Regions from separate parts of the Halomonas sp. R57-5 genome, predicted to be linked through region 3. Evidence: predicted binding sites of a transcription regulator. Region 3 holds the regulator's gene; each other region holds the start of a gene.
What was found. The regulator sigma-54, encoded in region 3, starts transcription at its own class of promoters, with help from an activator protein. The targets are predictions, from matches to a motif close to TGGCACNNNNNTTGCTNT.
Positions count from the first base shown of each region.

Region 1 (2,269 bases), 2.4 Mb from region 3:
TCACCAGTAACCAGGGGGTTTTTGCCGCCCTTAAGCCACTATAGATGCCCATCAACGGGCCTTTAAAGCCGCCTTCCTCATCGTCCATTACTTGATCAGCAATCACACGATCAGCAAAAAACTGGTAGGCGTCGGCATTTCGGTTGGCATTAATCAGCAGCTCGGCTACCTGGTCTTTAAGGCGTTTCACTACATGGCCGACGAGTGGCAGGCCCGCGAACGGCTCAAGCCCTTTGTCGCGACCGCCCATCCGGCGACCTTCGCCGCCTGCGAGAATCATGCCGGTGAGTTCGTGGGTAGGAATCATGGGCTTGTCTCTTTTGTTAAGCTTGCTTGGCTAGATGACCGGGCATGCGATGGCTTCGCTGGAATAGCGTCCAGCGTTAAGCGGTTGTGGGTATTGATCGCCTGGAAGTGGCGGCCTTTGGCGCGGGCGATCAGCATCKCCCCAAAGCGCTCGGCCAGCTCAACGCCTTTTTGAGTAACGCCGGAGCGCGATACCAGCACGCTAATACCCATTTGCGCCACTTTCAGCACCATCTCGGAGGTTAGTCGTCCGGTGGTGTAGAAGATATCTGCGCTGGCGCTGTCCGCCTGCTGCAACCACTGGCGTCCCGCTAAGGTATCCACCGCGTTATGCCGCCCCACGTCCTCTACAAAATCAAGCACGTTGGCTTGATGGCAGAGCGCGCAGCCGTGAACGGCCCCGGCGCTGCGATACGTCTCATTGTAGGCGTTAAGGTTTTGCAGCAGTTGATTGAGCGTGGATTGAGCCAGTTGGGTATCAGGCAGCGCCGTCAGCGCGGTTTGGTCGAGCAGTTTGCCAAATACCGTGCCCTGACCGCAGCCGGTGGTGACCGTGCGGGTGCTTAAGCGTGCTTCTAAATCTTCGGGCAGGTGACGAGTAATCACTACCGCCGCTTCGACGTCCCAGTCGACCTGCACTGCCTGTAAATCGTTGGCTGCACGCAATAGCCCTTGATTGCGCAGATAGCCCACGACTAAGGCTTCCGGATCGTCGCCCAGTGTCATCAGCGTGACAATTTCACGTTTGTTGAGGTACACCGTCAGCGCTCTTTCAGCGGCGATCGCCTGCTGGCGTGCATAGCCATACTCGTCAACGATACTAATCTCGGTGGTGGCCGGTAAGCGGGCTCGGCTTATCTGCAGGGTGGGCTGAAGGGCAGGCATGGGTAATCCTCGCGAAATGGTTCTCGCAAAACGACAGGGTTGACGATGATGGCGCTGGAGATGCTTACTTGTCTACCCATTCAAGCGCTATCCTAATAAGTACCATCCTCATAAGTACTATCCAAATAAGTACTATGCTAACAAGTATTGGTCTTTCAAATGCCATCCATTCAAGGTTCAGGGTTTTTAAATATATGAGTGATAACCTACGCCCAATCAGTATTACCTTGGTGGCCGAGCCCAAGCAGGTGAAAAGTTTTACGCTGACCCAGTGGCGTATTGTTGAGCTTACACTGGGCGACCAGGGCGAGAATGTACTTAATCTGCAGCTGTCGATGACAGAGCGTGCAGCCTACCGTTTCAACCTAACCTCTAAGACGCCACGGCTATTTGTGCGTGCGGGCTTTACCGGCCAAACGCCCAAGCCGGATGCGATCACCGCCAGCCAGGACGTCGCGGCGGGCTGGATGGATGGCGAACAGCAGGTGCTGGAATCGCCAATGCCCATGGCTATTCAGGTATGGATTGAGAGCTACCTTGCCCGTCATGGCGAGGCGCCGCTGGAGATGCGCAAGAAAAAGCGTAAAGGGGCAGGGCGCGCCAAAGAGATGCCCACTAAGGAGCAGCCAGAATGAGTCGTTTAGAGCGCTGGTCGCGGCTGAAGCGTAATATACCAACGCAAAAGGKCGAGCCAACCGCGGGCGCACCCAGTGATGAAGCGTCSGTGGAGTCGGATGCTGCGGCTTATCATGAGGCCGAGCAGCCGCAACCCGCATCTGAAACACCGCAAGAACCAAAACGAGCGCCAGAACCAGGCAGCCTCGATCATACCTTGCCTGACCCGGATACATTGGCCGCGGGCAGTGACTTCAGCGCCTTTATGGCACCGGGAGTCAGTGGCCCTTTACGCAGGCAAGCATTGAAACGGCTATGGGCAACCGGCAACTACAACGTCCGAGACGGCCTGGATGACTACGACGCCGACTATAATAAACTGTTGAAGCCCATGGGATCCGAGCTCGCCAGTAAACTGCGCCGTTGGACCCACAAAGTGGAAGAGGCGGTTGATAAAACATTA
Region 1 covers NZ_LN813019.1:814,987-817,255, forward strand. The annotation lists gene mobA (molybdenum cofactor guanylyltransferase MobA) at 1-307, opposite strand, end outside; gene HALO_RS03670 (formate dehydrogenase accessory sulfurtransferase FdhD) at 304-1,191, opposite strand; gene HALO_RS03675 (DUF3305 domain-containing protein) at 1,386-1,826, shown strand; gene HALO_RS03680 (DUF3306 domain-containing protein) at 1,823-2,269, shown strand, end outside.
Region 1: HALO_RS03675 (DUF3305 domain-containing protein) is a predicted target of sigma-54. The motif match lies at 1,241-1,258, and genes of this name have one in related genera.

Region 2 (2,269 bases), 2.3 Mb from region 3:
ACATTTCGTGCAGCATGCCCTTTTTGGCCCAGGAAGGGTTAGCTAGCTTGGTGTAAATCGTCGCTACCACCGACAGGCAGAGCACAACGACAGCAATGGCCGGCAGCGCCGAGCCCAGCAAAGCCTGCAGACTATCGGCCATGAGCCCCATGCCGATATTGATGGTATCGCCCACTTGAAAAGGGACGAGAAACAGCAGCACCCCAATTAGCGATGGAATGATAAATTTCAGTAAGTGCGCGCGGGGTATCGGTGCCGACGAGGTCGGCTGTTCCGATTTAACGTTGCTATACGACATAGGGGTCACCCATTGGAAGTGATTATTGGAGGTGGCTGGCGGCGTAGCTAGGTCAGTACTTTTTTATTTAGTCGCTATTTCTTTGTTAGCCATTTGGTCGGCGTCACTCGCTGTGTTTAACGCCCGGCAGTACGCAGAGCATTTCATACAGCAGCGTGGCGCCCATCAGCGCGGTGTTGCCGCTGGGATCATAAGGKGGTGACACTTCCACTAGATCGCCGCCGACAATATTCAGCCCAGCGGCACCGCGAACCAGCTCCAATCCTTGGGTAGAGGTCAGCCCGCCCATTTCCACCGTGCCGGTGCCGGGGGCAACAGAAGGATCCAGGCCGTCGATGTCGAAACTGATGTACACCGGAATATCGCCCATCTGCTCACGCACCTCGGCCATCAAGGGCGCTAGCGAGCGATACCAGCACTCTTCGGCGGGAACGACGCGAAAGCCCTGGTCGCGACACCAGTCAAAATCTTCAGCGGCATAGCCGGTACCGCGCAGTCCGATTTGCACTACCTTTCCATGGGCCAATAAGTCCTCCTCCTGGGCGCGACGAAACGGCGTGCCGTGGGCAATTGGCTCGCCGAACATGTGCTCATTGACATCGGCGTGGGCATCAATATGAATCAGCCCCACCGGGCCGTGTTTTTTGGCCATGGCGCGAAGAATTGGCAACGTCAGGGTGTGCTCCCCACCCAGGGTCAGCGGAATGCAATCGTGCTTGAGCACGTCGTCATAGAAGGCGGTGATGATGTCGACGCTTTTTGGCAGATGAAAGGTGTTGATAGGCACGTCGCCGATATCGGCCACCTGCAGACTTTCAAAGGGCGCTGCGCGGGTCGCCATGTTGTAGGGGCGCAGCATGCGCGACTCGTCGCGAATCTGGCGCGGCCCAAGCCGCGTACCGGGGCGGTTTGAAGTACCGATATCCATGGGAATACCGATAAATGCCGCATCCAGACCCTCGGCTGTCTCTTGGGTGGGCAGGCGCATCATGGTGGCAGGGCCTGCAAAGCGCGGCATGGTGTTGCCGCCCAGGGGCTGATTAAACTCCGACATACACATCTCCTATATTTTTTGGCGGTGAGCATGGTGTAGGTATTGGCCTAGCTCTTTTCACTACTCTTCTAAAGACATTGCACAGACCATGCCAAGTCGTAGATGCCTATAAAGTGGTGGGATTAGCGACCGAACGATGCAAAAATGAATCAGCCAGGTGCTTTTTTAATTCATTCTTGAATCAAAGATTCATAAATGAATCACTCAGAGGAGTCGGCTGCGATGAGTGAAATAGATAAACGCGTGCTGCGAACCATTGTGGAGACCGCAAACGACCACTTCTTTATCGTCAGTGGCGATGGGCAAATAGTCGATATTAGCCCAGGAGCCGAAGCGGTTTACGGGGTATCCAGAGAGGAGCTGCTCTCTAGCAGTGTGCAGCAACTGCAAGCGGCCGGGGTGCTCAAGCCCTCCATCACCATGGAAGTAATGCGCACCCGTCGGCCTGCGCAGATTATGCAGGTCACCGGCACGGGCCGCCGGGTGATCGCCGAAGCCTACCCTGTATTCGTCGACGGCAAGCTGGAGCGCATTATCAGCCGCTCGCGGGACTTAACCGACTTGCAGCTATTGCAGGACGAGTATGCGCTGCTACAAAAACGCTTTAGCGAACACTTAAAGCGCAGTCAGGCAGCGCCAGACGCGGAAGAGCAGGCGTTGGATGACGCCCTGGACAATTTGCAGGTGCGCAGCAGCGTGATGCGTGAAATTGCGCTACTGCTTAAGCGGGTCGCCCCTTCGGATGCCAACGTGCTGATGCTGGGTGAATCAGGTGTGGGTAAAACCGCCTTTGCCAAGCAGCTACACCGCTGGAGCCAGCGCTGTGACGGCCCCTTTATTGACGTTAACTGTGCGGCGATTCCAGAGAATCTGTTTGAGTCCGAGATGTTTGGCTACCAGCCCGGCGCTTTCAGCGG
Region 2 covers NZ_LN813019.1:876,104-878,372, reverse strand. The annotation lists gene HALO_RS03970 (YjiH family protein) at 1-298, opposite strand, end outside; gene speB (agmatinase) at 402-1,352, opposite strand; gene HALO_RS03960 (sigma-54 interaction domain-containing protein) at 1,575-2,269, shown strand, end outside.
Region 2: speB (agmatinase) is a predicted target of sigma-54. The motif match lies at 1,429-1,446, and genes of this name have one in related genera.

Region 3 (2,269 bases):
CGCCGATGCACGAGCGCGCAGCGGCGGGTATTGGCTACCTCCCCCAAGAGGCGTCTATTTTTCGCAAACTATCGGTTGCCGATAACATTATGGCGATACTCGAGACGCGCAAAGAACTTGACCGCACAGGACGCGAACAGCGCCTGGAAGCGCTACTCGAAGACTTTCATATCACCCACATCCGCGACAACCTTGGCATGAGCCTTTCGGGCGGTGAGCGCAGGCGTGTAGAAATTGCCCGCTCGCTGGCCACTGACCCTGCCTTTATTTTACTGGATGAGCCCTTTGCTGGCGTCGACCCTATTTCGGTAGGCGAGATCAAAACCATCATTCGTGCGCTGAAGCAACGTCATATTGGCGTACTGATCACCGATCACAACGTGCGTGAAACCCTCGATATTTGCGATATCGCCTATATCGTTGGTGATGGGCAAATCATTGCCAGCGGTTCACCCAGTGCCATTCTCGATAATCAGAAGGTCAGAGACGTATATCTGGGTGCTGATTTTCGCCTTTAAACTGATCAGCTATGCCTACAATCACCGCCTGCCCATAAACCTATTTTTTGGTTCTGTAAATAGCGCTCTGCAACAACTTTACTACCAATGGCATGCTTATTGCACTTGCACCAGACACTCACTCGCACTAGGGTGGAGCATTCTGATTAACGAGTGGTTCTCAGATGGTCATGAAAGCTTCTCTCCAACTGCGTATCGGCACACAGCTGACCATGACGCCCCAGTTGCAACAGGCGATTGCGCTGTTGCAACTCTCGACGCTGGACCTTCGTCAAGAAATTCAGCAGGCCCTAGATGCCAATCCCATGCTGGAGCAGGAAGATGAATTTGGTGAGCAGGCTGTCAGCGAGCCTAAGGAAGAAGAGTGGTCAGAGGGCATCCCCACTGAACTCTCAGTAGATAGCGACTGGTCAGATACCTATCAAGATATGGGTAGCCAGGGCGGCAGCAGCGAAGGCCCTGATTTTGAGCGTCAGGCAGCCGGGCAGAGCCTGCATGGGCACCTACTATGGCAGCTTGCCATGACCGACTTTAGCGCCCGCGAACAGCTTGTCGCAGAGAGCTTAATCGACGCGCTCGACGCCAACGGCTACTTAACCCAGCCGCTTAACGATATTCGTGAGGGCCTGCGTGCCCAGGGCATTGACGGGCTTAGCCAACGCGAGGTAGAAACCATTCTGCTCAAACTCCAGCAGTTTGAGCCAACCGGTATCTTTGCCCGCGACCTGCGTGAATGCCTGATGCTGCAGCTCGCCGCCCTGCCCGATGATACGCCGCTACTGGTTCCCGCCCGCCGCCTAGTGCGGCAGTTCCTCGAAGCGCTTGGTAAGGATGACATGCGCCTGCTAAAGCGCCGCCTGGGGCTCGATGACCAACAGCTGGCCGATGTTATCCTACTTATTCGCAGCCTCGACCCCCGCCCAGGCAGCGCCTACGGCGACACCGATGACAGCTATGTAACCCCCGACCTGGTCGTCCGCCACGACCACGAAGGCTGGCATTTAGAACTCAACCCAGAGGCCCTGCCACGGCTGCGCATTCAGCCCGACTACGCCAGTTTGATTAAGCGTGCGGACAAAAGCGATGACAACCAGTTTCTCAAAGAGCACCTACAGGAAGCGCGCTGGCTGATTAAGAGCCTCTCGAGCCGTAACGATACGCTGCTACGCGTGGGGCGCGAAATCATCACCCGCCAGATTGGCTTTTTAGAGCACGGCGAAGAAGCCATGAAACCGCTGATACTGGCCGATATTGCCGAAGCTGTGGAGATGCACGAATCGACGATTTCACGGGTCACGACGCAAAAATATATCCATACCCCCCGGGGCGTGTTCGAGCTCAAGTACTTTTTCTCAAGTCAGGTGAGCGGTCAAGATGGCGACAGTCACTCCAGCACCGCCATCCGCGCGCGACTCAAGAAATTGATTCAAGAGGAGCCACCCGGCAAGCCGCTCTCAGACAGCCGCCTAGTCACGCTATTAGGCGAAGGAGGGATTCAAGTAGCGCGGCGTACGGTGGCTAAATATCGCGAGGCCATGGGCATTCCTTCCTCCAGTGAGCGACGTCGTTTACGCTAGGTTCTGTCGACGTTGCAGCGAATCTCTCGACAAGGGCTTTGCAACGCGGCAAAAAGGGTTACAATCGAAGTACAGTCCGATGGATAAGGAGCACGTCAATGCAAGTAAATATCACTGGTCATCACGTAGAACTGACTGACGCCTTGCGTGACTATGTCAACGAAAAGCTTGAGC
Region 3 covers NZ_LN813019.1:3,191,231-3,193,499, forward strand. The annotation lists gene lptB (LPS export ABC transporter ATP-binding protein) at 1-518, shown strand, start outside; gene HALO_RS14755 (RNA polymerase factor sigma-54) at 683-2,095, shown strand; gene hpf (ribosome hibernation-promoting factor, HPF/YfiA family) at 2,194-2,269, shown strand, end outside.